3 regions of the Mesorhizobium sp. B2-4-14 genome follow, and region 1 is predicted to be linked to each of the others. Evidence: predicted binding sites of a transcription regulator. Region 1 holds the regulator's gene; each other region holds the start of a gene.
What was found. Region 1 encodes PhoB, which activates phosphate uptake and scavenging genes when phosphate is short. Its sites were predicted from a motif close to TGTCATNNANCTGTCAT; they were not measured.

Region 1 (10,577 bases):
GACCGGAATGCCTTCATCCAGCGCCTTCTGGACGGCCGGGCCGATGGCCGAGGCATCCTGCGCCAGGATGATCAGCGAATTGGCGCCCTGCGAGATCAGGCTCTCGACATCGGTGAGCTGCTTGCCCGGATTGGACTGTGCGTCGGCGGAGATGTACTTGTCGCCTGCGGCCTCGATCGCCTTCTTCATGGCGGCCTCGTCGGTCTTCCAGCGCTCTTCCTGGAAGTTGGACCAAGAAACGCCGATGACCTTGCCCTTCGCCTGCGCGACCGACGCGAGCGTCAGTGACATGGCGACACCCGCCAGGATGGCGACTGCGAATCTCTTCATGATATCCTCCCTGCGCCGCGTATGGCGCGACCAAACTGACCCGAAGGCCGGCACAAAGGCTCTATTTTTTCGAGCCTCAAAAAAAATAGTGATGCATCGCCGGAAGGCTGTCAACAATGATTCTGATGGATTTTGAGGCCCGAGAACTTTTTTCGAGCCCCGCAATAAATAAATGACATCGCCGGCCGCTTCTGCCAGTATTTGATCTGTTGCCGCAGTGTTCGAGGGGCACGACGAGCTGCGGCGACCGGGAGGATATTGGAAAGGCATGTCGGTCGGAATCCGCCACGACGATCTGCGCCGGCGCAACCGCGCAATGGTGATTGCGGCCGTGCGCCGGGCCGGCCAGCCCTCGCGCACCGAAATAGCCGCGACCACCGGCCTCAGCCACTCCACCATATCGGCGATTTCCTCTGATCTGATCGGCGAAGGTATCCTGGCCGAAGGCAAGCCGAGCGAGGCCGGCGCGCTCAAACGCGGCAGGCCGCAGGTCGGGCTTGGCCTCAATCCGGAAGCCGCAACGGTGATGACCGTGGTGCTGTCGCTGAATTTCCTGTCCGTCGCCGTCATCGACTATGCCGGCCAGGTCATATCAGAGGAACAGCGCCGGCTGGATACGCTGACCATGTCGCGCGATGCACTGATCGGCGAATGCGTCGCCATCGTGCGGCGGCGCCTAGAGGATCCCGACCTCGACGTGCGCAGCGTCGCCCGCATCGCGCTGGCGATCCAGGGCATCACCGACACCGATGCCCGGGCAATGCTGTGGTCGCCCATCACGCCGCAGACCGACATCGCCTTCGCCGACATACTCGAAGCCGAGTTCGGCATCCCCGCCACCGTGGAGAATGACTGCAACATGATGGCGGTGGCGCTGCGCTGGCGCGATCCGGAGCGCTACCGCGACGACTTCATCGCCATTCTCCTTTCGCACGGTATCGGCATGGGCCTGGTGCTGAAGGGCGAGCTCTTCACCGGCACCCATTCCTCGGGCGGCGAATTCGGCCATATGATCCATCGGCCAGGCGGCGCGCTCTGCCGCTGCGGGCGGCGCGGCTGCGTCGAAGCCTATGCCGGCAATTACGCCATCTGGCGCAACGCCAGGCAGCTCAGCGAGGACACCGAGCCGGTCGCCGATGTCAGCGACGCGCAGATGCGGGCGCTGGCGGCGACGGCGCGGCAAACGGACGGGCCCGAGCGGGAGGCCTACCGCAGGGCCGGCGAGGCGCTGGGCTACGGCCTCGGCAGCCTGTTCGCGCTGATCGATCCCGCCCCCGTCGCCATGGTCGGCGTCAGCGCCGCCGCCTTCGACCTGATCGAGCCGGCATTGCGCGAGGCCATCGCCCAGACCGCCGGCGGCCAGCACTCGAAATCGATTTCCTTCGACACCGAGCCCAACGAGTTGCCGCTGATCCGCGAGGGCTGCGCCATGCGGGCGCTGACCTTCGTCGACCAGGAGATTTTCGCGCCGGGCATGCAGGCGAAAGCCGGCTCCGGGAAGAACGTGGCCTGAATAAAGTCGCGCTCAATCCTCGCGGATTGCATACCCCGCACCACGAATGGTGCGGATGACGTCGGGCATGCGGCCGTTATTGACCGCCTTGCGCAACCGGCCGACATGCACATCCACCGTGCGCTCGTCGATATAGATCGTCTCCCCCCAAACATTGTCGAGCAGCTGGCTGCGCGAAAACACCCGGCCGGGATGACGCATCATGAATTCGAGCAGGCGGAATTCGGTCGGCCCGAGCCGGATCTCGCTCTTCTTGCGGTAGACGCGATGTGATTCGCGGTCGAGCACGATGTCGCCCACCTTGAGCACGCTGGACAGCACTTCCGGCTTGGCGCGGCGCAGCAGCGCCTTGACCCTGGCCATGAATTCCGGTGTCGAGAACGGCTTGACCAGATAATCGTCGGCGCCGGTCGAAAGGCCGCGCACGCGGTCGCTTTCCTCGCCGCGCGCCGTCAGCATGATGATCGGCAGCCGCTCGGTCTCGGGCCGCATCCTTAGCCGGCGACAGAGTTCGATCCCGGACACCGCCGGCACCATCCAGTCGAGCACCAGGAGGTCGGGGACGTTCTCCTGCAGGCGAATCTCCGCCTCGTCGCCGCGCGGGACCACCTCGACCTGGTAGCCTTCCGATTCCAGATTGTAGCGGAGGAGCACGCCGAGTGGCTCCTCATCCTCCACCACCATGATGCGTGGCGCGATCATCGACTGGTCACCTCTAAGGCAATTCCAGGAAAAGTGTGAAGCGGTTTTCCGTCCGGAATTGCATGGAAACAAGAGAGAGAGCGGTTTTCCGTAAAACGGTGAACCGCTCTGACGATCAAGCCGCCGGCGCCGACATCGCCGTTTCGTCCTGCTTCGGACGATTCGCGGGCAGCTGCGTACCGGTCAGCACATAGTAGGCATTCTCGGCGATGTTGGTCACATGGTCGCCGATGCGCTCGAGATTCTTGGCGCAGAACAACAGATGCGTGCAAGCCGTGATGTTGCGCGGATCCTCCATCATGTAGGTGAGAAGTTCGCGGAACACGGAGGTGTATTTGACGTCGATACGTTCGTCATCGGCGCGCAGCTTGGCAAGGGCCTCGGCATCGTGCGCCGCATACTCCTCGATCACGCCCTGCACCTGGATCAGCACCAGCTGCGCCATGGCGTCGATGGAATGCGACAGGTCGCGCGGCGTGGTGGACAGGCCGACCGTACCGACGCGCTTGGCGATGTTCTTGGCAAGGTCGCCAATGCGTTCGAGGTCACCGGCCATGCGGATCGACCCGACGACATGCCGCAGATCGTCGGCCATCGGCTGGCGCTTGGCGATCAGCGTGATGGCGCGGTCGTCGAGTTCGCGCTGGCGCGCGTCCATGATGACGTCGTCGGAGACAACGCGCTGTGCCAGCGCGTTGTCGGAGTTCAGCAGCGCCTTGGTGGCGCCGCCGACCATCGAGCTGGCGAGATCGCCCATGTCGCTGATCAGCCTGCTGATCTGTCCGAGATCCTCGTCGAAAGAAGCGACTGTGTGTTCGGCCATGATCCTGGTCCTCGTATGCGTGAGATCAGCCGAAGCGGCCGGTGATATAGTCCTGCGTGCGCTTCTCGCGGGGCGATGTGAAGATCTTCTCCGTACGATCGAACTCGACCAGCTCGCCCAGATACATGAAAGCCGTCTGGCGCGACACGCGCGCCGCCTGCTGCATGTTGTGGGTGACGATGACGATCGTGTAGTCGGCTTGCAGCTCGTCGATCAATTCCTCGATCTTGGCGGTCGACAGCGGGTCGAGCGCCGATGCCGGCTCGTCGAGCAGGATGACCTCCGGCTTCACCGCCACGGTGCGGGCGATGCAAAGACGCTGCTGCTGGCCGCCCGAAAGGCTGAGGCCGCTGGCGTTGAGCTTGTCCTTGACCTCGGTCCACAGAGCCGCGCGCTTCAGCGCCTGCTCGACACGGCCGTCCATCTCGGCCTTGCTGATCTTCTCATAGAGCCTGACGCCGAACGCGATGTTTTCATAGATCGACATCGGAAACGGCGTCGGCTTCTGGAACACCATGCCGATCTTGGTGCGCAGCAGGTTGAGGTCCTGCGAGCGGTCGAGAATGTTCCGGCCGTCAAGCAGCACCTGACCCTCGGCGCTCTGCCTCGGGTAGAGCTCGTAGATGCGGTTGAAGACGCGCAGCAGCGTCGACTTTCCGCAGCCCGAAGGGCCGATGAAGGCGGTGACACTGCGCTCGGGCAGCGACAGGCTGATGTCCTTCAGCGCCTTCGACTGGCCGTAGTAGAAATTGAGGTTCTTGACCTCGATCTTGGCCTTTTCCACGGCAGCCTCGGCCACGTTCAACTCGGTGGACAACATCGGTTTCATCTGTCCTCTCTGCGTCCGGTAAGGCTGCGGGCGAAGATGCTCAGCCCGAGAACCGTTAGGGTGATTATAAGTGCGCCGGTCCACGCCAGCTGCTGCCATTCCTCGTAAGGGCTGAGAGCGAACTGGAAGATGGTGACAGGCAGGCTGGCCATCGGCGCGTTGAGATTGCTTGACCAGAACTGGTTGTTGAGCGCGGTGAAGAGCAGCGGCGCCGTCTCGCCGGAGATGCGGGCGATGGCCAGCAATATGCCGGTGACGATGCCGGAAAGTGCGGCGCGGTAGGCGACAGAGCGGATGACCACCCAGCGCGGTGCGCCGATCGCGGTGCCTGCCTCGCGCAAGGCGTTCGGCACCAGGTTGAGCATGTCCTCTGTGGTGCGCACCACGACCGGGATGACCAGGATGGCCAGCGCGACGGCGCCGGCGATGGCGGAGAAGTGCCCCATCGGCCGCACCAGCAACTCATAGACGAACAGGCCGATAACGATCGACGGCGCCGACAGCAGGATGTCGTTGATGAAACGCACCACCGTGGTCAGCTTCGAGAAGCGTCCGTATTCGGCCATGTAAGTACCGGCCAGCACACCGATCGGCGTGCCGACGATGACGCCGATGACGGTCATCACGATGCTGCCATAGATGGCGTTGAGCAGGCCGCCGGCATCGCCGGGCGGTGGCGTCATCTCGGTGAAGACCGCCAGCGAAACGCCGGACAGGCCCTTGTAGACCAGGGCGCCGAGGATCAGCGCCAGCCAGGCAAGGCCGATGCCGGCGGCGGCGACGCAGAGCGCCATCATCACGCCGTTCCTTCTCTTGCGCCTGTTATGGAGTGCCAGGGTCGTCGACATCGGTCAGGCTCCCGTGCGGGCATCGATGCGCATCAGCATGTAGCGTGCGATGGCAAGGATAATGAAGGTGATGACGAAGAGGATCAGGCCGAGCGCCACCAGTGAAGAGGTGTAGAGTTGGCCGTCGGCTTCGGTGAATTCATTGGCGATCGTCGCGGAGATCGTCGTCGCCGGCGCGAACAGCGAGGCGCTGATACGATGCGCGTTGCCGATGACGAAGGTCACCGCCATGGTTTCGCCGAGCGCGCGGCCGAGGCCGAGCATAACGCCGCCCATAATGCCGACACGGGTGTAGGGAATGACCACGCGCCGCGTGACTTCCCAGGTTGTGCAGCCGATGCCGTAGGCCGATTCCTTCAGCACCGCCGGCACTGTGTCGAACACGTCCTTGGTGATCGAGGTGATGAACGGCAGCACCATGATGGCCAGGATCAGCGACGACGTCAGTAGGCCGATGCCATAGGGCGGGCCGGCGAACAGGCTGGAGAGCCCGGGCACGTTGTGAAAGATGTCGATGATGAAAGGCTGTATCGTCGTCTGCAGGAACGGTGCGAACACGAACAGGCCCCAGATGCCGTAGATGATCGAAGGGATGCCGGCCAGAAGCTCGACGGCGATGCCGATCGGGCGCCGCAGCGGCCGCGGGCAAAGTTCGGTAAGAAAGACGGCGATGCCGATGCCGATGGGAACGGCGATCAGAATTGCGATGGCTGACGTGACGATGGTGCCGTAGATCGGCGACAGGGCGCCGAAATTCTCGGTGACCGGGTTCCATGCCTCGGTCGTCAGGAAGGAAAAGCCGAACTTAGACAGGGCTTCCCATGAGCCGGCAAACAACGAGATGGCGACGCCGCTGAGGATGAGCAGGACGAGGACGGCAGAAGAGCGTGTAGCCTCCCGAAACACCATGTCCGTGAAGGCGAAGCGCCGCACTGTCGCATCCCTGGACCGCATGACGCTCGATAACGGCGTAGCTTCTGAAACGGTGGTCATCTAGCCCCTCGTATTCGAAAGAAATGGGAGGACGCCAAAGGCGTCCTCCCTTCGACAAAGAGAGTTACTTGGCGGCGTAGAGCGACTTGCCGTCGCTGCCGACGATGTCCTTGCTCCACATTTCCTCGACGCTCTTGACGACCTTGTCCGGCATCGGAACGTAGTCCAGTTCACCCGCCATCTTGTCGCCCTTCGCATAGGACCAGGCAAAGAACTTGAGCGCTTCGCTGGTCGCCGCGGCGTCATCGGGCTTCTTGTACAGCAGGATCCAGGTCGCGGACGTCATCGGCCAGGACTCGGCGCCCGGCTGGTTGGCGAGAATGACGCCATAACCCGGCTGTGAGTTCCAGTCGGCATTGGCCGCCGCGGCCGAGAACGCCTTCGCGGTCGGCTCGATCTTCTTGCCGTCCTTGTTGATCATGTCGGTGTAAGTCAGCTTGTTCTGCTTGGCATATGCGTATTCGACATAGCCGATGGCGCCGCCGGTCTGCGACACGTTGTTGGCAACGCCTTCATTGCCCTTGGCGCCGATACCCACCGGCCACTCGAGCGCGCTGTTGACGCCAACCTTCGACTTCCAGTCGGCGTTCACGTCGGCGAGATAGTAGCTGAAGTTGAACGTGGTGCCCGAGCCGTCCGAACGGTGGACAACGGCAATCGCCTGGTCTGGCAGCTTGGCCTTGGGATTGAGCTTCTTGATCGCCTCGTCGTTCCAGTTGGTGATCTTGCCGAGGAAGATATCAGCCAGCGTCGTGCCGTCGAGAACGAGTTCGCCCGGCTTGATGCCTTTGAGATTGACGACGGGCACGATGCCACCCATCACCATCGGGAACTGGGCGAGACCGGTGGAGTTGAGGTCTTCACCCTTCAGCGGCGCGTCGGAAGCGCCGAAGGTAACGGTCTTGGCCTTGATCTGCTTGACGCCGCCGCCGGAACCGATCGACTGGTAGTTGAGGCCGATGCCGGTCTCTTTCTTGTAGGCGTCGGCCCACTTCGCGTAGATCGGGTAGGGGAAAGTGGCGCCAGCGCCGGAGATATCAGCCGCAAACGCTGCGGACATGGTGAAGGTGGACGCCGCAGCCATTGCAATCGCAACGGCCGCCGAGCGGATGAAATGTCTCATGTGGCCTGCTCCTGTTCGGAAGATGGTCTCTCGGCGCCCTTTTGCCGGCGCCCGCTGAGGCCAATAGCCTTCGATTATAACAGTCGCATGACAGTTTCGTGTCAACCGGGTAACGCGTCGCCGGCGCGGGGAAAGGCGGTAGCTTCGGATGGTTGCGGCCCGGTCCGGGTTTGCCCCGGGAATCAGTGGCTTGAGCCATTGCTGGCTCGAAGCCGGCGTTGGATTCGCCGGGCCGGCTCGGATGAAGAAAATCCGGACGGGAGCGCGTTGCTCGAGGCCAGAGCGTGTCGTGGCCGGGCCATCGCCGAAAACAGGTCCGTTGGGGTAGAGTGACGCTGTTTCTTGCCGGCGGTCGCTGCTCCCGCCCGTAACTGAGAAGAGCGGAATTCGATGTTGCCATTGTCCCGGCTAAGCACCGCCTTTGATATGGTGCGATCGCACCATAGTCTTTGCACGCAGGGGTAGCAGCAAATCCCGACTGATTCCCTCCGGCCCGCCGCTTCGGATTGCTGGAACCGGCCGACGCGGTGCTATCCCGCGTTGCGCTGGACCTGTTGGCCGGCGCCGATCCAGCGCTCGACTTTCTCCAGCAGGGCCCTCGGGCTGATCGGCTTGGGCAGATAATCGTCCATGCCCGCCTCCAGGCATCGTTCGCGATCGCCCTTGAGCGCGTGCGCGGTGACGCCCACGATCGGCACATGCGTGCCGGTTTCCTGTTCCAGCCGACGGATCGCGGCGGTTGCCTCCAGCCCGCTCATCTCCGGCATCGAGACGTCCATCAGGATCATGCACGGATTGAGCCTGCCGAAGGCGTCGAGCGCCTTGCGGCCATTGCCGACAATCTCGAAACCATAGCTGGTCTCGCCGAGAATTTGAGTGAAGACCATCTGGTTCACCTCATTGTCCTCGGCCACGAGAATGTCCAGCCGATGCCCGCCACCGCCGGTGACGGGAGGCCTTTGACGAACCGGCGGCGGCTGCAATTGCGCGCGTTGTTCGGACGGCACCAGCGGCGGCCGCTGGGAAGCGCCGAGGCCCTCGCCTGCCGACGGCTGGGCGTGGCCGTTCGTCGCATGGCGATGGCGCTGGATGGTCCCGACCAGCGTTTCCAGGAGCGCCGAGGAGCGCGCCGGCTTGATCAGCTGGGCGTCTATTCCGAGATCGCGGTAGCTGGTGTTGGCGAGCGACTGGTCGACCGAGGTCAGCATGATGATCGGCGTGTCGGCGAGGCCTTCGGTGTTGCGCACGATGCTGGCCATTTCGGCGCCGCTCATCCCGGGCATCTGGTAGTCGAGCACGACACAATCGACGGGCACGCCATAGGCGGCCGCGGCGATCAGCACCTTCAGCCCCTCGGCGCCGCTTTCGGCCGCGCAGGAATCGAACGTCCATGAGGTCATCTGCTCAGTGAGGATGGCGCGGTTGACGGCATTGTCGTCGACGATCAGCACGCGCGCGCCCGTGACGTCCACCGGCATGATGCGCCGCCCATGCTGTTGTTCGGCCCTGGGCAGCGTTACCGTGAACCAGAAAGTCGAGCCCTTGCCCTCGGCGCTCTCGACACCGATTGTGCCGCCCATCAGCTCGACAAGCCGCGAGGTGATGGCAAGGCCGAGCCCGGTGCCTTCGTGCCGCCTTGTCGAGGACGTGTCGACCTGGCTGAATTTTTCGAACACCTGCTTCAGCTTGTCCTCGGGGATACCGATGCCTGTGTCGGTGACGGAGATCGTCAACCTGGTTCCGGTCGGGATCCTCTCGCCGGTCACATCGACAAGCACATGGCCTTCGTCGGTGAATTTCACCGCATTGCCGAGCAGATTGGTGACGATCTGCCTGATGCGGCCGACATCGCCGATGAACAGGCTTTCGAGCCCCGGCTCGATGCGCACGATGAGCTCGAGATCCTTTTCCTTGGCGCGTGTCGAAACCAGCGTCGCCACGTCCTCGATCGCCTCGGCAAGGTTGAAAGGCGCTGGGTCCAGCACCAGCTGGCCGGCATCGATCTTGGAGAAATCCAGGATGTCGTTGATGATCGTCAGAAGCGCGTTGCCCGATTTGACGATGATGTCGGTGAACGTCTTCTGCTTCGCATCGAGATTGGATTTGGCAAGGAGTTCGGCCATGCCCAGCACACCGTTCATCGGCGTGCGGATCTCGTGGCTCATATTGGCGAGGAATTCCGACTTGGCGCGGTCGGCGAGGACGGCGCGCTGGCGTGCCTCGCTGAGTTCCGCCTCGCGCTGCTTGAGCTCGGTGATATCGGTGGTCGAACCGATCAGGTAGAGCGAACCGTCGGAGGCGATCATCGCGCCCTTGCGCGCGAACTGGTGCCTGACGCTGCCGTTGGCTAGCCGCACCGTCTCCTCGATCTCCTGGGTTTCGCCGGTGCGCAGCACGGCCAGATCGCCGGCCACGAAGGCTTCGCCATCCGGCCCGAAGATCTCGACATCGGTCTTGCCGATCGCTTCTTCCTTGCTGAAGCCGGTGAGATCACACCAGCCCTTGTTGACGTAGAACTGCCTGAGATCGGAGCGCTTGGCGTAGATCGACACCGGCACATTGTCGATCAGGCTGCGAAACACCTCGTTCTCGCGCATGCTCTCCTCCAGAGCCTGCTCGCGTGCCTTGACCTCGGTGATGTCGGTGCTGGAACCGACCAGATGCACCGATCCGTCGATGGCCACCAGGCGGCTCTTGCGCGTCATCAACTGCCGCACCGTGCCGTCGCGATGGGTGACGGGCTCCTCGACCTCGAGCACGCTGCCGGTCGCCACGACATCGGTGTCATCATGGCCGTAGCTTTCCGCCGCCTCGGCGCCGAACAGCTGGGGGTCGGTCCGGCCAATGACGTCCTCCTTGGCCAGGCCTGTAATCGCGCACCAGGCCTTGTTGACGAATTCGATGCTGAGGTCCTGCGCCTTGATGAAGGCTGCCACCGGCAACTCGTCCATGACGTGCCGGAAGAGATCGATCTGTCGCATCGAATCGCGCAGGGCCGCCTCGCGGCTCTTGATGCCTGTGATGTCGACGCGCACGCCGATGAACGTGCCGTCATCAGCGCGCATGTCGTAGACCTGATGCCAGCTGCCGTCGGGATTGACGCGCTCGAACGACGCGCTGGGCAGGCGGCACCGCGCGAGGACCCCATCGACCCAACGCTGCGGATCGCTGTCGTAGAGTTTGTCGAGCTCCGGATCGCCGCTCTGCCGGAAATAGCCGGCGGAATTGCCGGATGCCAACGCTTCCCGGAAGGTGCGGCCGGGTTGCCATACCGTCTCCAGTTCCGGAACCGCATCCTTCATCTTGCGGTTGGCGAAGACGAAATTGTCATCGCGATCGTAGATGATCACGCCGGCCGGTAGCGATTCGAGCACGCTGGCCAAATGCTTGCGCGCATCCTGCGCCTCGATCTCACG
Region 2 (10,577 bases), on a different contig from region 1:
GCCCGAAGGCCAGATTGTTGGCGACCGTCATGTGCGGCCACAGCGCATAGTCCTGGAAAACCATGCCGATCCGCCGCTTCTCGGCGGGGATGACCGACGTTTCGCTCCACACGACACGCCCGTCCAGCGTGATCGATCCGCTTTCGGGTTCGACCAGCCCAGCGATGATGCGCAGGAGCGTGGTCTTGCCGGAGCCGCTGGCGCCAAGAAGCGACACCACTTCGCCGGCATCGATCTTGAGATTGAGGTCGCTCAGGACCGGACGTCCACCGAGCGATTTGCAGATGCCGGCACAATGCAGGGAGGCGGTCATGACAAGGTTCCCGTTCTCGCGGCTTGACCGCTGCCCACGCCGGTATAGCCCACACTTCGACGCGGTTTGACGAACCGCCGAAGCGGGTACCAGACCAGCGCGGCACCGATGCCGGCGGCCGCCATGGCGACCAGCGCGATCGCCGATGCCAGCCCATCACGATCGTGGCTGAACAGTTTCAGGATGAGCGTCGGCGCCGGCGGCCCGCTCTGCGGAATGAGCATCTGCGAGATGGGCAACTCGAATACGGTGCGGATGAACGTCAGCAGAAAGGCCGTCACCACGCTCAGCAGCACCAGCGGCAAGGTGATCGCCAGCAGTCGCCGGATTGTCCCGACGCCATGCAGGCGCGCCGCGTCCGTCAGGCTCGGTGCCAACTGGCCGATGGCTGAAAGGATCACCACCAGACAGTAGGGAAGTGCTGCCGCGACATAGCCCATAACCAGCAGCGAGCCGTCGCCATAGTGGGGAAACGGCCAGTCGCGGAACCCCGGCAGGCGATTCCAGACCAGGATATAGCCGAAGCCGAGCACGATGCCCGGTATCGCCACCGATCCCAGCGACAGGCCGACGACGGCGCTGCGCAGCACCGGGCCCGCGCGATCGAGTTGCGCCGACAGGAGTAGGGCAAGCGAACTGGCGATAAGCGCCGTCAGCCCGGCGTAAAAGAGGCTGCGCAACAGGCCGTCATTGGCCGCGGTGTTCAGGCTGAGCGCCGCCACCACATTGGCACTGGTGAAGTTGCTCCAGATGAGCCCGTGACCCAGCGTCTGCGTCAGGGCGCGTGCCGCGATCGCGGCAAGCGGCAATGCCAGTGCGAGGAAAGCGATGGCCAGGGCCGCCGCCATGGCAAGCCAGCGCCACGCCCCGAGATTGTAAAGCCGGGCGGGCCTTGCGCGGCCGGAGATCAGGCGCGGGTCGGCGCGGCGGCGCAGCAGCCTGTCCGCCACCACGACGAGCAGCACAAGGCTGAGCAGGATGAGCGCCTGGGCGCCGGCGGCGGGAAAGTCGACGGGGTAGTCGCTGGCGGCGGCGTAGATGCCGTAGGTCAGCACGCCGAAATTCGACATTCTGGCGATGGTCGAGGCCAGGCCGAAGTCGGACAGCACCTCGGCGAAGGTGGCGATGAAGCTCAAGGCGATGGCCGGCGCCAGCAAGGGGCCGTTGATGCGGAGCCAGATCCTGAGTGGCGTGGCACCGGAGAGCCGCGCGGCATCCTCCAGTTCGCTGCCCAGGCCGGCGAGCGCGCTGCCGATGATGAAGGCGGCCAGCGGAAACAGGCTGAGCGTGTGGACAAACACCAGGCCGGCCAGGCCGAAAAAAGCCGAGCCCAGCGCGGCAGGCAGCAGCCCGAACTGCGCCAGGTAACCGCCGGAGGACATCAGCAGCACCCAGGCGAGCGCCTTGAGATAGGACGGCGTCAGGAAAACCAGCCACGGCACGATTGAAATCGCTGTCCGCCCCGGAATGTCGCAGCGCTGGACCAGGACCGCGAAGGCGCCACCCAGCGCCGTCGTGGTGCAGGCGACGAGCATGCCGAGTTCAAGCGAATGCAGGACAGAGCCCGCGACATAGGGCGAGTTGAAGACGCGGGCCAGCGGCTCGAAACTCAGGCCGCTGCTGGCATCTTGCGCGGCAAACAGGCCGGGCATGACCGCCTGAACCAGCACCAGGGCAAGCGGCAATCCGATCAGCAGGCCAAACACGGCGTAAACCGCAAGTGGACCGCCATAGCGGGCGAGCGACGACAGACGGCCCAGCGGCGGTTTTCTGGCGCCGGCGCCGCGGGCAAAAGCCGCGGCGCCGGAATGCTGGACGATCGTCATTTCCCGAACAGCCGGGTCACTGGACGAAATTGGCCTTATACCACTGCTTCCACTCGGTCTCGTGAGCGGAGGCCACGGCATCGTCGAGATGCGTGTAGGTGATGTTCGTTTCACGGCCCGGCTTGGCGTTGATGCCCTTGATGATCGGGATGTAGAAGAAGTCGGTATCGTCGCCATTCTGCATGGCGGCCTGGCCTTCGGCGCTGGTGACGAAGTCGATGAATTTCCGCGCCGCATCCATGTGCTGGGTCTTGGCGCTGATGCCGAGGCCCTGCGGCAGCGACACCGAACCTTCGCTTGGATAGACCGCGACGACGGGTTCGCCGGCGGCGATCTTCGAGAAGATGGCGCTGTCTTGATTGATGCCGACCGAGGCATCGCCGGTCAGCACCGCCTTGTTCACCTTGCCGCCGCTCGACAGGCCCGACAGGGACTTGTTGGTCAGCGTCTTGGTCAACAGGGCCTTGCCGGCGTCGAGGCCGTTGGTCTGAAAGAAGCCGGCCAGCCATTGATAGGCAGGGCCCGACAGATTGGGATCCTTGGCCGCGACCTTGCCTGCGAAGGACTGAAGATCGGCCCACGACTTGGGCAGCTTGTCGGCGGGTACTTTCTTGGTGTTGACCTCGATGGCCGTGGTGCTGGTGCCGGTCGGCAGGAAAGCGTGGCTCTGCGGGATCAGCGACTTGCCGAGATCGGTGAATGCCACCTTATCGTAGGCGGCAGCGGGAATCGCCTGCAGCACGTGGTCGGCCGCCATGCGCTCCATGACGGCGGAGCCGTCGAGCCAGACGATATCGAACTGCGGGTTGCTGCCTTCGGCAGCGATCTTGCCCAGCGTCTCGCCGGTGCTGCCAGGCTCGACGACGTCGACCGTGAGACCGGTCTTGGCCTGGAAGGCCTTGGCCACCGGGCCAGCGAAATCGAGCGCATCATAAAGCACGAGGTCTGATGCCGAAGCAGGTGCTGCGGCGGTCAGCGCGCTCAAGCCAATTGCGAAGCAGAAAATGGTACGGGCGTTCATCTTGTTCTCCAGTGGATTTCCCATGGGCATAGTAAGCCCCATTGTATCATGTACGAACAAATTGAATGTTTTGTGTCACGCGCAGGAGTTTCTAGCTTTTATTGTTATTATTCTTGCGGACGCCGCGCTTTGTCCATGCCTTGTCGATCGCCCCACGAACCGTGCTCAGCCGCTCGAGGGCATCAAAGGCGGCTTCGCTGTTTCGTTTCGCCAGCCCGATGATCATCGCTTCGATGAGCACGATCGTGCCGCCATGCATGGCCAGGTGATCGGCCTTGCCGCGCGGTATTGGCAGCGTCTCGGCCACCTTGCCGGACACCAGTGGAGCCAGATTGTCGCTGATGAGCACGACCGGGACATCGACCTGCCTGGCTTGTTCGAGAATGATCTCGACCTCGCGGTAGAGCGGCGCATAGGCCATCATCAGCACGGCGTCGCCCTTGGCGAGCCACAGCAGGCGGTCGGCGAGCGCAATTCCCGATACCGACAGCGCGCTGGTCGGCAGGCCAATCCGGTTGAATTGCAAACTGGCATAGTCGGCCATGGCGCCCGATGGACCGATGCCGAAGACATGGCGGCGATTGGCCTGCGCCAGAATGTCGATGCTGCGCTCGAACGCGGCCGCCATCTCCGGACGCTTCAGCACGTCGAGCACGCTCTCGTGGATGTCGATCACATGTCGCAACGCGCCGGCGCTGTCGTCGCCAGTCTCCTGCAAGGTGCGCGCCAGGCGCTTGCCGGGGGATGGCGTGCCGGTCAGGTCCGACAGCAGCATCTGGCGAAGCGCCGAGAGGCTTTCGAAGCCAAGCGAGCGCGCCGTCCTAACGACGGTGGCGTCGCTGGTGCCGGCCAATTCGGCGATCTCGGCGGCCGATCCCAGCAGGACGGACTGCTTCTGGTCGACGAAGAACCGCGCCATGCGCTGCTCGGCGGGCGGCAGATTTTCTAGCGCCGCCTGGACCCGGGCATCGACCGTCGCCTTCCGATCTTTCGAGGCATCATATGTCATGTCGGGCGGTCATTTTTCTGGCTGTAGCAATTGCAACGGGCGCCACCATCCGAAATGTCTATTACAAGGATGTGACAATGGCGGTCGGCCCAGGCGAACATGTCTGCCTACCGAAAGACGAGCGGCCGCAAACCGCCGGAAGCGGCGGCCGTTGCCTCGTGAGGTGCGAAAATTGAGCTGTAGGGCGGAGGGCCTAGATCATGCCCGACATGTCGGAAAAGGCCATTGCCTTGCGCAGCAGTTCGGCGAAGCGCTCGCCAGCCGCCTCGCGCGGACCGCTGTTGTCGATCGTGGTGACGCCGGGACCGGACAAGGTCACATTGGCGCTGCGCGCCAGCCGGGCCAGCACTTCGCCGCGCGATTCGCGGCCGCGCATCGCCAGTCGCTCGGCCAGCACGTCAGGCGAAGCAGTGATCTCGACAATGGCCAGATTGGCGTAGCGCTCGCGCAAGGAGGGTATGATCGCGCGCGACACGTTCGCCACCGCAACATGGCCATTGGCGACCGACCAGTCGACATCGGCGGGCAGGCCATAGCGCAACCCATGCGCCTCCCAGGAGATGGCGAAGGCGCCGTCGGCCTCGGCCTCGACAAAGGCGGCATCGGCCAGCGTGTCGTGATCCTCGCTCGCCGCATCGCTCGGCCTGGTGATGACGCGGCGCACGAATTCCAGCCGGCTCTCGTCGGCAAAAAGCGCGCGGGCGTAGCCGATCACCGTGTCCTTGCCGGCACCGCTTGGGCCTACGACCGCTACAAACACGCCATGGCGGATCGGGAACGTTTCGGCGGACAACTCACGCTCGATCAAGGCGGACACCATCATGCGACCCGGCGCCCCTGCCGCCATACGGTGCGCACGACCGGAACATGATCGTCGACGCGCACGCGCACCAGATCGGCGCGGCGGCCCTGTTCGATGATGCCGCGGTCGGTCAGACCGATCGCTTCGGCCGGGTTTTTCGAAACCATGGCGACCGCCTGCGGCAGCGAAATGCCTTCGACCATGTCGCCGAGGAAGAAGGCGGACTGGATCAGGCTGAAGGGGATATAGTCGGATGACAGGATGTCGAGCAGGCCGTTGCCGGCCAGCGTGCGTGCCGAGACATTGCCCGAATGCGAGCCTCCGCGCATGACGTTGGGCGCGCCCATCAGCACGCCGAGTCCGGCGGCTTTCGAAGCCCGCGCCGCTTCCTCGGTGGTCGGAAACTCGGCGACCCGGACGCCTTGCTCGATCGCCTCCTCGACATGGCTTGTCGTCGCATCGTCATGGCTCGCCAGAACGATGCCGCGCTCATGGCAGGCCGCCGCGATGAAGACCCGGTTTGGGCCGGAATTGCTTGCCGATTCGCCCATCCGCTTCTCGCAGAATTTCTGGAAGTCCTGGTCGCTCAGCTTCAGCTTGCGCTGGTAATAATAGGCATAGGTCTCGAGATTGACGAACTGGCGCTGGCCCGGCGCATGGTCCATCAGCGACGCCAATTTCACCCGGTCGTCAGTCTCGAAATTGGCAAAGGCCCGCAGGCAGTCCGGCGCCGAAACTTCGCAACGCAGATGGATAAAGTGGTCGGCGCGCAGCCGGTCTTCCCGCACGCTGTCCTCGATCGCATCGGCGAGCTTGCGGATGTCGTCCGAGGTCAGGTCGGCGTCTTCATCCATGCCGACCCGCAAGGCGTCGAGCACGGTGGTGATGCCGGCGGTCGCGACCTGCGCGTCATGGGCGAGCACGGCCGCGATAGGGTTCCAGCGCACCTTCGGCCGCGGCGCGTAATGGCCCTCGAGATGATCTGTGTGCAGTTCGACCAGTCCCGGAATTATATAGTCGCCGCCCATGTCGTCGCCGGTTCGGGCAGCACCTGGATCGATGCCGGTGATTAAGCCGTCACGCAGCACCAGCGAACCCTCGACGATCTCGTCGGCAAGCACGATGCGGGCGTTGGAAAGAACAGTCTCGGCGGTCATTTCGGGCAGTCCTCGGTTATCTCCGGCCGGAGCTATTCCGGCAGGCGGTCAGGCGGTTTTTCTGGTCGGGCGCCGTCCCAGCGCGTGCTGCGAAAGCACCAGGAATGGCGCGCCTGGTTCGGGTTCGACGAACAGCGTCAGTCCATCCACCAGCACCGGCTGCCGAAGCACATCCGCGAACAGGCTGTCGATTGCCGCGCGCAGACGAGGGCTTTCCTGTGGCCCTGCCCGCCCGGACAGCGTCATATGAAAGCGGAACGTCTCGAAGACATAGGGGTAACCCCACTGGCAGAGATTGCGGAACTCGGCCGGCTTCAGCGAATCCGGACTGCGCCGTTCGATCTCGGCTTCGGTCAGGGGCGCACGGAACCGGTCGAAATCGCGCACGACGTCGTCGGCGAAGCGGTTGAGCGGCGGCAGCGGACCGTCCGGCACCAGCGCGAAAAAGCTGTCGATCTGGCTGACAACGAGACGCGGGATCGTCACCACCGGCGTCGCCTCGGCGAATTGGTCGAGTGCCGCGCGCAGCGAACTCTCTGTCTCGTTCACCGCAAGACGGAACGGGGCTTTCAGCGTCGCGTGGAAGCCATAGCGACGCGCCGAAGCGGTGTGGAAAGCAACTTCCGCCGCCGCAAGGTCGGCCACGGCCTCAACCGGCTTTGTCGCCGCGCCGAACGGGTCGCGGCCCAGCCAGTTGGCGGCGATCCGCGCCAGCGGTTCGTCCTGCCGGGGGGCGAAATAGATGGCATAACGCATGGCAAGTCCTCATCAGATCCGTTGCCATAGGTGATTTCCATGACGGATTGACGAAGCTTTGAAGGGTTTTCGAAGGCAAATCGCTCCTTCAGTTCCTTAGCCGACGATTTTTCCGAGCTGGACCAATAGCTTCACCGGTCCCGCCCCGATTCTCAGGCCTTCATCAACCATTCGTGCTCGGGGGCATTGTGGAATTTCCACGTCCGCTTTGGTCCGGCCATGACGTTGAGATAGTAGAGGTCGTAGCCGTGGCAGGCGGCGCAGGGGTGATAGCCCTTGGGCACCAGCACCACGTCGCCATCCTCGATCGCCATGGCCTCGTCCAGTGCGCGATGCCCATTCTTGTCGGCGTCGGTATAGACGCGCTGGAAGGCAAAGCCCTGCGGCGGGTTGAGGCGGTGATAGTAGGTTTCCTCGAGATAGGATTCGGCGGGCAGATTGTCCTGGTCATGCTTGTGCGGCGGGTAGCTCGACGTATGGCCGCCCGGCGTGATGACCTCGACCACCAGGAGTGAGTCCGCTGGCTTGCCTTCCGGCAGGATGTTGGTGACGTAGCGCGTATTGGTGCCCTTGCCGCGCACCTCCTGGCCGAGATCGTCCGGCCCGATCACCCGAACCGGCAACCGGCCGCCCAGGCCCGGCGCCGAGCAGACCGCCAGTTCCAGCTCGGTATCGGCCGTTACCGACCAGTCCGATCCCTCGGGAACATAGACCGACCACGGCTTGCCATCGAAGGGCGACATTCGCTCGCCGAGCACCCCAAGATACTTGCCTCCGGTGGTGGCGGTGCCCTTGCCGGTCACGAACACCAGGCAGACCTCGCGATCGGCCGTTTGGCCCGAGGCACTTTCGCCCGGCTTCAGCCGATGCAGGTCGAAACCGACATACGTCCAGCCGGCGCTTTTCGGCGTCACATGGGCAACGCGGCCATGGCCCTTGTCGGCCTTCACCAGCAGTTTCGACATTTTTGTCTCCTATTCCGTTGGCTTGAAGGATTCCCTGAAGCCAAGCCGCCTGTTTGAAAGGGTGCAGTGCTTCTAACTTCGTCATCCTAGGGCGCAGCAAGGAGCGTAGCGACGCAGCGCAGACCCTAGGATCCATGCCAAGACTTTGAAGCTGGTGTGACGGTGCAGAATTCCGCTCCGCTGTGCCCTTCGGCCGAGGTAACGGCATGGATCCCAGGGTCTCCGCGACGGAGCTTCGCTCCTGCTTCGCCCTAGGATGACGAAGTTGGAAGGGCGCCGGCCGAAGATTTGCGGAGGCCAAGCTAATCGCCAACGCATAGGATCAGTCACTCCTTCGCTTCGGGCTCGGCCGTTGCCTTGCTCTCGTCGGCCGGCTTGTAGAGGTAAAAAAACTGCCAGACGCCATAGCCGGCAAAGCCGAGCGCGATGACGCCCCAGAACGGCGTGCCGGTGGCGAATTCGATGACTGACCAGAGGACGCAGACCGCGACGACGGCGACGCGCCGCCACAGCGGTCGGAAGAAGGGATGTTCGGAATCTTTCATCCGGCCAGCCTACAGCAAGGTATCATCACCGAGAACCGCTGCACTCACGCATTCGGAAAACCTTGCGTTTCGACCGTGTAACCGGCCGCCGTCATCACCCGCATCAGTTCATTGTGGCCCACCTGCGCCATCCTGCGCGGCGGGTTCTTCTTCGGATCCTGCTCGGCCTCCACCACGAACCAGCCCTCATAACCATGATCGGCGAAGCGCTGCACGATGGCGCCGAAATCCAGCGAGCCGTCGCCCGGCACCGTGAAGGCGCCGAGCGCCACCGCGTCGAGGAAGGATTGCTTCGTGCGGTCGAGCTTGTCGATCACGCCCATGCGCACATCCTTCACGTGGACATGGTTAATGCGCCTGTGGTGGTTGTCGATGGCGCGCAGCACATCGCCGCCGGCGAAGGCCAGGTGGCCGGCATCGAGCAGCAGCGGAATGCCTTCGCCGGAATGGCGCATGAAGGCATCGAGTTCCGGCTCGGTCTCGACCACCGCCGCCATATGATGGTGGTAGGACAGCGGCATGCCTTGTTCGGCACACCATTCGCCGAACTCGGTCAGGCGCCGGCCATACGCCTTCATCTCGTCGCTGGTGAGTTTCGGCTTGGTGGCAAGCGGCTTGGAACGGTCGCCCTGGATCGAGCGGCCGACCTCGCCATAGACGATACAGGGCGCATTGACCGCCTTGAACAGGTCGATCATCGGCTGGATGCGATCCTTGTTCTTGGCCATGTCCTCATCGACCAGCGTTCCCGAGAACCAGCCGCCGCACAGCGTCACGTCGGCTGCCTTCAGGATCGGCAGCATGACAGCGGGATCGTTGGGAAAACGCCGGCCCATCTCCATGCCGGTGAAGCCGGCCGAGCGCGACTGGCGCAGGCACTCCTCCAGCGACACATCATCGCTGAGTTCGGCAAGATCGTCGTTCCACCACGCAATGGGGGACATGCCCAGTTTGGCTTTCAAGTCATCACTCCAGTTTCAAAACAGCTCATTCTTCGGCCGTCAGTGCCGCCCCTCATCCGCCTGCCGGCACCTTCTCCCCGTACAGGGATGGGGAGAAGGGCTGATCGCGACGCTGGCGACCCCTCTCCCCGTTCTTACGGGGAGAGGGTAAAGGTGAGGGGCGGCGCCGACATTAGTCACCAACACTCTGCATCTGCCGCTTCTCGTCATAGGTCTTGCGTGCCGCGTTCACTTGTGGCCGCGCGGAGACTTCCGGCACCGCCACGTCCCACCAGTGGCCGCCGGCATCAGTCGAGACCAGCGGGTCGGTGTCGATGACCAGCACGGTGGTGCGGTCGTTTGTCTTCGCCTTCCACAGCGCGTTTTCCAGCTCGGCGATCGACGGCACCTTATCGGCGATCGCTCCCATGCTCGCGGCATGCACGGCAAAGTCGACATCGGGCAGGATTTCGTGGCGCGAGTCTTTCAGCAGATTGTTGAAGTTGGCGCCGCCGGTTGCCATCTGCAGCCGGTTGATGCAGCCGAAACCCCTGTTGTCGAGCAGCACGATGGTCAGCTTCAAACCGAGCATCACCGAGGTGGCGATCTCGGAATTGAGCATCAGGTAGGAGCCGTCGCCGATCATGACGACGACCTCTTCGTCCGGCTTCGCCATCTTGGCCCCAAGCCCGCCGGCTATCTCGTAGCCCATGGTCGAGAAGCCGTATTCGGCATGGTAGGAGCCGGGCGTGCCGGCCTGCCAGAGCTTGTGCAGTTCTCCCGGCAGGCCGCCGGCCGCATGCAGCAAGGTCACGTCGGAGCCCATGGCCCGCTGCACGGCGCCGATCACCTGCGCGTCGGACGGGTAGGCGGCATTGGTCGGCGCCGTCACCTTGGCGGCATCGGCCTGCCAGGCCCTCTTGCCCTCGGCCGCATTGTCGGTCCATGCGGCGGGCGCCTTCCAGCCTTTCAGCGCGGCACCGAGTTCGGCGAGCCCCTCTGCCGCATCGGCGACCAGCGGCAGCGCGCGGTGCTTGCCGGCATCGAAAGGCTGCACGTTGAGCCCGATGATGGTCTTGCCGGAGTTCTTGAACAGCGCCCAAGAGCCGGTGGTGAAATCCTGCAGCCGCGTGCCGATGGCCAGCACCACATCGGCTTCCTCAGCCAGCCGATTGGCGGCCGAAGTGCCGGTGACGCCGACCGCCGCCATATTGAGCGGATGACTGTCCGGCAGCGAGGATT
Region 3 (10,577 bases), on a different contig from region 1:
ATCGCGGCGTCGGGATCACCGATTTCGTGGCCCGATGGGATGATCCGGGCCTCGATCTCGCTACCGTGGCGGCTGAGCAGCGTCACCAGCGCCGGCGCGAAGGGTCCGTAGGTTTCGTCCGCGGCCCCCGCGATGATCAGTGCGCGGGTTCCCTTCAGGTCCGTCGCCGGCGTTTGGTCGAGCACGGGCATTGGCCTCAGCAGCGCCGCCCTGTGCACGATACCCGGATGGAGCAGCATCAGGCTGGAAATCAGGTTGGCGCCATTCGAGTAGCCGAGGAAGGTCGCGTGATCGAGGTCGAGCCCATGGCGCTTGGCGGCCTGGCTTGCGAATGCCGCGAAGGCAGCTGTTTCCGCAAGAATACTCTTCTGTTCGAAACGCGTCGGGGTTATCCGCTCGAACCAGCGAAAACCGTCCTCCTGGGGGATACGGCCACGTGCCGCGACCAGCACGGCGCCGGGCGCGATCCGTCTTGCCAGCGGCACCAGGGTGGTCTCGTCGACGCCCGATCCATGCAGCAGGAAAAGGCATTCACAGCCGTCCCTGCCTTCCCCCAGGAGACGATAGGGAAAGGCCAGATCCATCCCTAGCGGGCTGTTTTCGACGCTGTCGCCAGTCATCCCGCATCCTCTTGATTATATGACGTCTCGCTCAATTTGCCGGCTTCAAAACGCAATATTTTCATGCTCCGCGAAAGTTGATTGAACCAGGCGCATTCCAGCCCGTTTCAGCGCCGATATACTCCCGTTGGGAGGAATCGAAGCGGTGCGCCGGGGGTCGCATTGCTGGACATGAACAACCAGCTTTGAGGCCTTTTGTCGATGACTACCCCTGTTTCGCCCGAACGCGACACGCGTATCGATGTACTGCGCGCGCTGGCGCTGCTCACCATTTTCATCGATCATGTGCCAGGCACGGCTTTCGAGACCCTGACCTACAAGAATTTCGGCTTCTCGGACGCGGCAGAGGGATTCGTGCTGATTTCGGGCATCTCGGTCGCGCTCGCCTATGGCACGAAGTTCCGGCCGGGCGGCCGGCTTCTCGCGACATTGAAGATGTGGCGGCGGGCTGGCGTGCTCTATAGCGCCCACATCGTCACGACGATGATGGTGATGGCCCTGTTCTGCGCCGTGGCGGTGCTTGCCGGGCGGCCGGAACTGCTGAAGATGATCAATATCGAGCCGCTGATGAAGAACACGCCGGAAGTGCTGGTCGGCATCGTCACGCTTGGCCACCAGCTCGGCTACAACAACATCCTGCCGGTCTATGCCGCGCTGCTTTTGATGGCACCGGCCTTCGTCCTGTTCATCAGCTACAGGCCCGCCGTGGCACTTGCCGTGTCCGGTGCGCTGTGGCTCGTCGCCGGCATCTGGCAGATCGCCCCGCCCAACTATCCCGAGCCCGGCTTCTGGTTCCTGAACCCTCTGTCCTGGCAGTTCCTGTTCAACATCGGCGTGGCCGCCATGCTGCATGTCAGGCGCGGCGGTGTCATTCCGGTCAACCGCTGGCTGGTCGGCGCTGCCGCCGCCTATGTGCTGGCGGCACTGGTATGGGTGCACAGCCCGCTCTGGGGGCACATAACGTGGTTTAACCTGCCCGTGGTGATCGGCGGCTTCGACAAGACGTTCCTGTCGCTGCCGCGACTGCTGCACATCCTGGCGGTCAGCTATCTGATCGTCGTCTTGCCGGCGCTTTCCAGCCTGTTCCGCACCAGCCCTGACCATCCGTTGGCGATATTGGGCAAACGCTCGCTGCCGGTCTTCATCGCCGGCACGGTGATCGCCATGGTCGCGCAGGTGATGAAACTGGTCAATCCGGGCGGGCTTGCCTATGACAGCCTGTTGCTATCAGCCGGCATCGCCATGCAGTTCGCGCTCGCCTTCTATCTCGAATGGCTGTCGACCATCGGCGGCGCCGGCAAGGTCCGCATGACGCAAAAGGATGTCACGCCGGTGCGTGCGCCTTTCGGTATCTCCGCCGTGGCAAGGGCCAATCGCTGAGGGGAATGCGGTTCAGCCGCGCGGCGGAGCCGACGAGCCTCGCACGATCAGTTCGACCGGCAGTTGCTGCCGGCTGACCGGCCCGTCGCTCTCCAGGATCGCCCTGACGGCAAGGCGGCCCATCTCGGCAATCGGCTGGGCGATGGTGGTCAAGGGCGGCTCGGACACCGATGCTTCCGGAACACCATCGAACCCAACGACGGAAACATCGTCGGGGACGTTGAGCCCGCGCGCGCTCAGCCATTCGAGCGTCACCAAGGCTATCCTGTCCGACATCGCCAGGATGGCTGTCGGCGGGTGGTCGGAGGCGAAGATGGTTTCGAGCCCCGCCTTCGTGCTCGCCGCATCGTTGCTGGTCTCGTAGACGGGCACTTTGGACGCGTCGACGCCAACGCGGGAAAGCTCCTGGAGATAGCCGGTGAGCCGGTCGCGCGTCCCCGCATAAGTCGCGGCTCGAACCTGCCCGGGTGAAACAAGACCTGTTCTGCCGTCAGCGAAAGGCAGCGCCAGAACCGCGAAGCGGCGATGTCCGAGATCGGTGAGATGGCGCGCCGCCATGCTGGCGCCGGCGATGTTGTCGACACCGATCGCCGCGACGGACCCATCCTCGGAATCCAGGTCGAGCGCCACAAAGGGCAGTTTGCGCTCACGCGCCAATTCCACCAGGCGCGAACCGCCTTCGATGCAGAAGACGATGAAGCCGTCGACCAGGGCGCTCTGGATGTTCCAGGCAAGCTGTTCGTTGTTGGCGGCCGAGACCAGGGAGATGCCGGCTCCGGTCGCATCGCAAGCCTGCGAGATGCCCGCCATCATGACGCGCGCAAAGGGATCGTCGAAGAAATAGGAGAGGGGCTCGGCGGTGGCCACGCCAATGGCGTTTACCTTGCCGGCCCGCAGCAGCCGACCCTTTGGATCAGGCCCGCCGTAGCCCATCGCTTCGGCTGCTGCCCGAACCCGTTCGCGGACTTCTTCGCGCACGATCTCGGGGCGGCTGAAAACATTGGATGCGGTGCCGTGCGAAACGCCGGCCGCTTTGGCGATGTCGGCCAGCCGGACGGGTCTTCGGTTGCCTGCGGTGAGTGACGCCATTGTGCGTGCCTCCTGACATGCATTTAGCACGTTCCGGATTTGCAGCCAGTACTTTCGTTGGATCGATTCAAATTTCCCCTTGACTCAGCAAGGATTGCAAGTTTATGTTTGAATCGATCCAATCAAAGCGGATTCGCTTCTGTTTGATGGCTTGAGTGGAGCGTTATGGCTCCCATCGGCTACCTGTTCGAAGACGTCTATCGCAACGATTGAAGCATCGGATCGACCGGCCACAATCCAGGCGCCGGGCTAGAACCGGCCTATGGATTCGCGACCTTCGCTTCCTGGTGGAGCGCAGGCGGAGCTGATCGGTTCAGCTTTCTGCGCCCATTGATTGGATCGATCCAATTCAATTCAAAGGGAGAAAAGCTATGCATCCCATCAAGCATCTGTTCGAAGACATTTACCGCAACTATTGGGGCATCGCGCCGGCCGCGGAACGGCCGGAGGCGCAACGCCGGACAAAGCCCGCAACGCGCAGTCGCGAGGTGGTGGCCCGCCACGAACGTCGTCGGGACTGAGCCTTTCCTGGTTCCCTAAGGACGTGGGCGCGTCAGGGCAGAAATTGCTATCCCCAGCCAGCCTGCGATGAGCAGTGTGCCGCCGATCGGCGCCGACATCGGAAACAGTCTCGATCCGAGGAAATCGCGGGCGAGGAGATCGCCGGCGAAAAGCAGGAGCCCGGCAAGCAGGGCGAAGCTGGCGATCCGCAGAAAGCGATTCGCGCCGATGAGGCCGATGGCCAGGAACACCGGCGCGTGCATCAAAAGGAATGACGCGGCCGTGCCGGTGAAGGCGCCGCCGCGATGCGCGGCCGCTGCCGACAGCGCCACGCCCGCCGCGCCGACGAGACCGCCGGCAAACACAAGCATCCGGCTGCCGTTCGGATCGGCGAAGGTCATGTCGAGGCTCCTTCTTGCGGCGGGCCAGGCCCGTCTCAGGGCTCGCCCGCCTCCAGCACCATATGCCGTGTCCGCCGCGACTGGACAATCCAGTTGTAGACGGCACCGCCGGCCATCAGCACCGATGTTCCGAGAAACACCGCCCGCATGCCGAAGTGACCGCCCACGAAGCCACCGGATAGCGGCCCCGCGACCTGGCCGACATATTGTGCCGAAATCGCCAGGCCAAGCACGTTGCCGCCCACGCCATCGGGGATGTTGTGGCGAATGACGCTGGTGATGCAGGGCAGCAGGCCGCCGAGCGCCAAGCCCATCAGAAAACGCAGACCGATCAATTGCCAGCCATCGGTGACGAAGGCCTGCGGGATGAGCAGCAGGGCCGAGGCGGCCAACGCCCCAACAACGACATTCCAGTGGCCGACACGGTCGGCAAGCTTGCCGAGCCATGACGCCGACAGGATCGTCCCAAGGGCCGCCGCCGACATCACCACGCCGGCGACCATCGTCACATGGCTCTGATCCTCGATGAGCTGCTGGACATAGACAGTGATGATCGGCTCGATCGACATGTTGGCGAAGGCGAGCAGCATGCCGGTCGCCAGCATGGCCACCACCGGGCGTTTGTCCGGGATCTGCGACCAGCCGCTTTTCGGCTTTGTGCCCGACGCCGGCTTGGCGGGCTTCGGGCGCGGGTTCTCCTTGATCAGGAAGGTCGTCGCCAGGAAAGCAAGGAAGATAACGCCGCCGGACAACAGGAAGGTGGCGCGGATGCCGATCACCGGCGGCAGCGCGCCGCCGAGCAGGGGGCCGACCAGCGAGCCGGCGGTGATCCCGGCCGACAGGACGCCCAGCGCCCAGCCGGAGCGGTCCTTGGGTGTCTGCATGGCCACCAGAATGGTCGAACCGGAGGAATAGCCGCCGGCAAAGCCGATCAGCAGGCGCAGCAACACCAATTGCCAGACCGTCTCGACCATACCCGTCAATGACATGCAGATCGCCATGCCGAAGCTGGCGCGCACCAGCACCACCTTGCGGCCATAGCGGTCGCCCAGCCGGCCCCACAACGGCGCGACAAGGGCGGCGGCGAAAAAGGTGGCGCCATAGGCGATGCCGGACCACTGCACGATCGCCACATGGCCCTGTGCGCCGAGCTGTTCGACGTAAAGCGGCAGGAAGGGCAAAAGCAGCGTCATGGCGATGAGCGTGCTGAACGAGCCCGCGAAACAGACGGCAAGATTGCGCCGCCAGTGGATGCTGTAACCGCTTTGTTGAGCGTCTTCCTGTGTCATGCCCTGCCTGCTCGGTGTCAGCACTTGTTGCGGATACCACTTTGGGATACCAAATCGGTATCCGTCATGAACTCCGACCCGGCCGCTGTCAATGCGGCTTCAGAAAAGGCAGCGCGATGTCGCAAATGCAGAATGTCGAACGACAGTTGCGCGAAATGATCCTGGGGCTCGAAATCGGTCCCGGCGAGAAATTGACCGAGCGATGGGTCGAAGGCCGCTTCGGCGCCTCGCGCACGCCGGTCAGGGCAGCACTGCTGCGGCTGGAGACCGAGGGTCTTGTCGGCAGGGACGGGCGCGGCTGGACGGTCTCGCCTATCAACCTGGCCGAGCTTGAGCAGATCGCGGTCTATCGCGAAGCGGTCGAGGTCGCGGCCCTGAGGTTGACATGCGCGTACGACGAAAGGAGCGCCATCGACGTCATCGAGGCGATGCTCGATTCCTGCGACGAAAACACTTCGCGCGAGGAATGGCACCGTGTCGGCATGGATTTTCACATCGAGCTGGCGCGGCTGTCGGGCAACGAATTCCTGTTCAGGGCGGTGCGCGATGCCATGACGCGCCTGTCGCGTGCTCGCTGGCTGGAGGTGCGCGACGAAGCAGCCCTTGGCCGCGCCTGGGCCGAACATCGCGCCATTCTGGCGGCAACACGGCTTGGCGACGCCGATGAAGCGGCGCGCCGGCTTTCAGCCCACATCATCGGCAGCCGCGACCGGCTGGTAGCGTCGCTTGCCAACGATCGGCGCGGTCTTCGCGCCAGGGGATTTGCAGTCGTCGCCGCTTAGCGGCCTGACCGGCAGGGCACTCGCCGGGCAAAAAGCGGTGTCCGGACGCGGAGTGCACTTTCGGCCTCGCTTCATGGGCGCCGATGGCGTAAGAGCGGCGATGGAAAACAACCGATTTGAAACGCCGGTGACCGTCAAGTCCGTCACCGCAGGAAGCACTCAGCTCTTGCGTTCGGCGAGGGAGGCTTCCGATTACCTCCTCAACAGCTGGCCCGGCAAGCGCAGTCCCAAGCATCGCGCGGCACTTCAGGCCTGCCACGACGCGCTGGCCGGCGACAAGCCGGCCATGAATGCCCGGCGCGCCTTCATCGCCGCGGCGCGTGAAGTGGATGTATTCATCAGCGACAAGGCGCCCGCCTGACGCGGCGCGACATGCGTTAAGACGGAGCCGGCAATCGCGGGCCTGTTGCCGTCATTCCCCTGTTTCGGCTTCGACTTTGGCCTCGGGCTTCGACCGCTCCCGCGCGGCAACCTTGGCCGCCAGCTTCTCGGCCTTTTTGGCCGCTTTCTGCCGGTCGCGTTCCTTGCGTTCCTGATCGTAGTTCGGTGCTCGCGCCATATCGGCTCCCTTTGACCTGCCTTGCGGCTCTGAACCTGCCTAGGAGCATTAGCCGTCAAACACAACAGCTGAAACGACAGTGCGTGGGTGCTGACGTCGAAGATATGCCGGGGCTTTGCCAGATGGGCGCCACAATGATGTAGGAAACGCCAGGGCGCCAGCGTCTTGAGAGCTGCCCGTTTGATCAAGTGAACCATGGCCACAATTGCGCGGACGTCGGCAAAGGTCTTCTTTTATGCGCGAAACGTTGCGCGCGATGCCGTTCCGCAAGCATTGTTCAGACGCAGGTTGGGCATTCGCCTGGAAAAGGCGAGGCTTTCCGATGAGGCGGCGCGCCGGCGGTTGAACTACTACAACAAGCTGCAGGATGGTTTCACGCCAAGCGCGAATGCGGTGCGCGTCGGCAAGCTGCCCTTCACGCCGACCATGTACTATTACGACCTGAAGGAATTTGCCCGCTACTTCGATCCCGGATTGCTCATCGACCTGGAGTTCGGCGACGTCAGGAATGTGCCGAAGGTGCCGTCGATCGTGAAGGACCGGCCGATCCGTGATGATGACAAGAACGCGGTCATCATGAAGCTCGACAAGTTTCGTCACTTCCAGATGCCGGCCGACGCCATTTCGTTTACCGACAAGCTGCCTGCGGTGGTCTGGCGCGGCGATCTCAACAATCCGATCAGGACAAGATTTCTGAAGGCTGTGTGCGAGCTGTCGTTCTGCGATGCCGGCTCGCACAAGCCGAACGCTCCGGCCGAATACGCCAAGCCCTTTCTCAGCATCAGCCAGCAGCAGCGTTATCGCTACATCGTCTCGCTCGAAGGCAATGACGTGGCGACTAATCTCAAATGGATCATGAACTCGAAGTCGCTCTGCCTGATGCCGCCGCCGACCTATGAAACGTGGTTCGCGGAACGGCTGCTCGAGCCCAATGTCCATTATGTACCGCTTGAAGCGGATTTCTCGAACCTGGCCGAACATGTGGCCTATTTCGAACGGCACCCGGCGAAGGCCGAGCGCATCATTGCGGCCGCGAACGCCTATTGCCGGATATTCGACAACGAACAGACGGAGCAGGCGATCTCGCTGCTGGTGCTCTACAAATATTTCGTGCTCAGCGGCCAGATCAAGCCCGATGCCGAGGTCTGGCGTTACATAACGGGCTAGTCGCCGGCGACATTGGCGTCGACGCCATTGGTCTCGCGTTTGGATGACACCGGGTTGCGAAATGCCTGGCACAATGACGTGTGAGCATGGCGCGGGAACTATCTCGGGCTGCCGGGTGTTTTGGTCGCGTTTGTCCTGATATCAACGTGGTACGATGGCCACCATAAAACGAACGACGCAGAAGGTTTTCTACTATGCGCGAAACGTCATGCGCGATATCGCCCCCCAGGTCCTCTTCCGACGACGGCTGGCGGCCCGCCTGGAGCAGGCCAGGCTCTCGGATGAGGCCGTGCACCGGCGGTTGAATGACTACAACAAACTGCAGGGCACCTTTATGCCAAGCCCGGATGCGGTGCGCATCGACAAGATGCCGTTTGAGCCGAGCATGTACTATTACGACCTGAAGGAGTTCGCCCGTTATTTCGATCGGGCATTGCTCCTCGACCTGGAGTTTGGCGACGTCAGGCATGTGCCGAAGGTGCCGACACTCGTCAAGGATCGGCCGATCCGCGCCGACAACAGCAACGCGGTCATCCTGAAGTTCAACAAGTTCCGCCACTTTTACATGCCGGACGACGCGGTCGCCTTTGCCGACAAGCTGCCGGTCGTGATCTGGCGCGGCGATCTCAACAATCCGATCAGGACACGGTTTCTGGACGCAGCGCGCGACCTGCCTTTCTGCGACGTGGGTTCGCACAAGCGAAGTGCTCCGGCCGAATACAGCAAGCCCTTTCTCAGCATCAGCCAGCATCTGCGCTACCGCTACATCGTCTCGCTCGAGGGCAATGACGTGGCGACCAACCTCAAATGGATCATGAATTCGAACTCGCTCTGCCTGATGCCGCCGCCGACCTACGAGACATGGTTCGCGGAGAGCCAACTCGAAGCCAATGTCCACTATGTGCCACTCGATCCGGATTTCGCCGATCTCGGCGAAAAGGTGCGCTATTTCGAAGCGCACCCGGCGGCGGCGGAGCGCATCATCGCCGCAGCCAACGCCTATTGCCGCAAATTTTCCAATGAGCGAGACGAGCAGGCGATCTCCCTGCTCGTGCTCTACAAATATTTCGTGCTCAGCGGTCAGATCGAACCCGACCCCGAACTCTGGCGGTTCATCGAAGGTTAGGCGTCACGCGCCTTCGGTCAGCCGCAGTGGCTGCAATCACGCCTGGGTTGCAATAAAACCGTCATTGCCGGCCTATATTGAAGTCGGCTCAGGTGTTTCCATCAAGGCCGCTGGGCCAGCAATGGGAACACCGTCCGGAACCGACAGGGTTTGCAAGCGGAGCAGCTGACATGACCGAGCTAAAACAGAATTCTCCCGCCAAGGACTGGCTCGAAGCCGAGCTCGCCGACACGCTCGACGAAGATTATGAACTCGAAATGTCGGAGCCGGCGCTGTCGATGGAGATCGCCAAGATCTACAAGAACTCGCATCCGCCTTCGATCGATCGCATGCAGTATTTTCGCGACCTGATCACCCTGCAGTCCGAATTGATCAAACTCCAGTCCTGGGTCGCCTATCACAAGAAGAAGCTGGTGGTGATTTTCGAGGGCCGTGACTCCGCCGGCAAGGGCGGCGTCATCAAGCGCATCACCCAGCGGCTCAATCCGCGCATCTGCCGCGTCGTGGCATTGCCGGCGCCGACCGAGCGCGAGAAGTCGCAATGGTATTTCCAGCGCTATGTCCCGCACCTGCCGGCAGGCGGCGAGATCGTACTGTTCGATCGCTCCTGGTACAACCGTTCCGGCGTCGAACGGGTGATGGGCTTTGCTTCGCACGAGCAGGTCGAGGAGTTCTTCCACGACGTGCCGGAGTTCGAGCGCATGCTGGTGCGCTCGGGCATCACCGTGGTCAAATACTGGTTCTCGATCACCGATGAGGAACAGCAGATGCGCTTCCTGATGCGCATCCACGATCCGATGAAGCAGTGGAAGCTGTCGCCCATGGATCTCCAGTCGCGTGTGCGCTGGGAGCAATACACCAAGGCCAAGGAAGAAACCTTCGCCCGCACCAACATTCCCGAAGCGCCCTGGTTCATCGTCGAGGGCAACGACAAGAAGCGCGCGCGGCTCAACTGCATCGATCATCTTTTGAAGCAGATGCCGTATGAAGATGTGCCGCACGAGGAGATCACACTGCCCGAGCGCGTGTTCAACCCGGAATACGAGCGCCAGGTTCTGCCGCGAGAACTTTACGTGCCGGAGAAATATTGAGGCGCATTTCCGTCTCTCCCCGTATAGTGACGGAGAGAAAGAGGCTTGCACCTGCGGGTTTCGCCAATGACCGGAGTTGCGGCTATGCCCGTTTAATGACCACATGCATGGCGTGCGGCGAAGCGACCTGTTCGCTGCATTGATAGCCGAGTTTCGGCATGTCGAGGCCGGCCAGAAGGTTTTCGCCTGCGCCGATCAGCACGGGCGAGATCGCCAGATGCATCTCGTCGATAAGTTTCTGCTCCAGATATTGCCTGATTGTCGCGACGCCGCCACCGACCCGCACATCCTCTCCATCAGCCGCGGCCTTCGCTTGCTCAAGCGCCGAATGAATACCCTCGGTGACGAAGTAAAAGGTCGTGCCGCCTTCCATGACGACGGGCTCACGCGCATGGTGGGTCAGCACGAAGACCGGCACGTGATAGGGCGGGTTGTCGCCCCACCAGCCCTTCCAGCTCTCGTCCTTCCAAGGGCCGCGGATGGGTCCGAACATGTTGCGGCCCAAGATCCAGGCGCCGACATTTTCGAAGCTGCGCGCGGCGAAATCCTCGTCGACGCCGGTGGCGCCGCCT

Region 2: the regulator PhoB is predicted to act here: its motif matches at 6,924-6,940, upstream of FJ938_RS03000 (DUF1045 domain-containing protein).
Region 3: the regulator PhoB is predicted to act here: its motif matches at 8,963-8,979, upstream of ppk2 (polyphosphate kinase 2).

What each region holds. Positions count from the first base shown of each region.
Region 1 is NZ_VFVA01000039.1:1,229-11,805, reverse strand. It holds gene xylF (D-xylose ABC transporter substrate-binding protein) at 1-330, opposite strand, end outside; gene FJ938_RS25045 (ROK family protein) at 599-1,843, shown strand; gene phoB (phosphate regulon transcriptional regulator PhoB) at 1,856-2,545, opposite strand; gene phoU (phosphate signaling complex protein PhoU) at 2,661-3,368, opposite strand; gene pstB (phosphate ABC transporter ATP-binding protein PstB) at 3,394-4,197, opposite strand; gene pstA (phosphate ABC transporter permease PstA) at 4,194-5,045, opposite strand; gene pstC (phosphate ABC transporter permease subunit PstC) at 5,049-6,038, opposite strand; gene pstS (phosphate ABC transporter substrate-binding protein PstS) at 6,103-7,161, opposite strand; partial or broken gene FJ938_RS25010 (PAS domain-containing protein) at 7,692-10,577, opposite strand, start outside.
Region 2 is NZ_VFVA01000002.1:269,306-279,882, reverse strand. It holds gene FJ938_RS03030 (ABC transporter ATP-binding protein) at 1-313, opposite strand, end outside; gene FJ938_RS03025 (ABC transporter permease subunit) at 310-2,139, opposite strand; gene FJ938_RS03020 (extracellular solute-binding protein) at 2,156-3,160, opposite strand; gene FJ938_RS03015 (MurR/RpiR family transcriptional regulator) at 3,252-4,169, opposite strand; gene phnN (phosphonate metabolism protein/1,5-bisphosphokinase (PRPP-forming) PhnN) at 4,363-4,992, opposite strand; gene FJ938_RS03005 (alpha-D-ribose 1-methylphosphonate 5-triphosphate diphosphatase) at 4,989-6,128, opposite strand; gene FJ938_RS03000 (DUF1045 domain-containing protein) at 6,177-6,884, opposite strand; gene iolB (5-deoxy-glucuronate isomerase) at 7,037-7,849, opposite strand; gene FJ938_RS02990 (DUF3329 domain-containing protein) at 8,176-8,394, opposite strand; gene iolE (myo-inosose-2 dehydratase) at 8,439-9,356, opposite strand; gene iolD (3D-(3,5/4)-trihydroxycyclohexane-1,2-dione acylhydrolase (decyclizing)) at 9,529-10,577, opposite strand, start outside.
Region 3 is NZ_VFVA01000006.1:132,669-143,245, reverse strand. It holds gene FJ938_RS08235 (alpha/beta hydrolase) at 1-620, opposite strand, end outside; gene FJ938_RS08230 (OpgC family protein) at 822-2,000, shown strand; gene FJ938_RS08225 (substrate-binding domain-containing protein) at 2,013-3,089, opposite strand; gene FJ938_RS29355 (hypothetical protein) at 3,461-3,610, shown strand; gene FJ938_RS08220 (DUF423 domain-containing protein) at 3,626-3,991, opposite strand; gene FJ938_RS08215 (multidrug efflux MFS transporter) at 4,027-5,280, opposite strand; gene FJ938_RS08210 (GntR family transcriptional regulator) at 5,397-6,062, shown strand; gene FJ938_RS08205 (DUF982 domain-containing protein) at 6,163-6,423, shown strand; gene FJ938_RS08200 (hypothetical protein) at 6,475-6,621, opposite strand; gene FJ938_RS08195 (glycosyl transferase family 90) at 6,817-7,788, shown strand; gene FJ938_RS08190 (glycosyl transferase family 90) at 7,943-8,914, shown strand; gene ppk2 (polyphosphate kinase 2) at 9,085-10,005, shown strand; gene FJ938_RS08180 (dihydrofolate reductase family protein) at 10,088-10,577, opposite strand, start outside.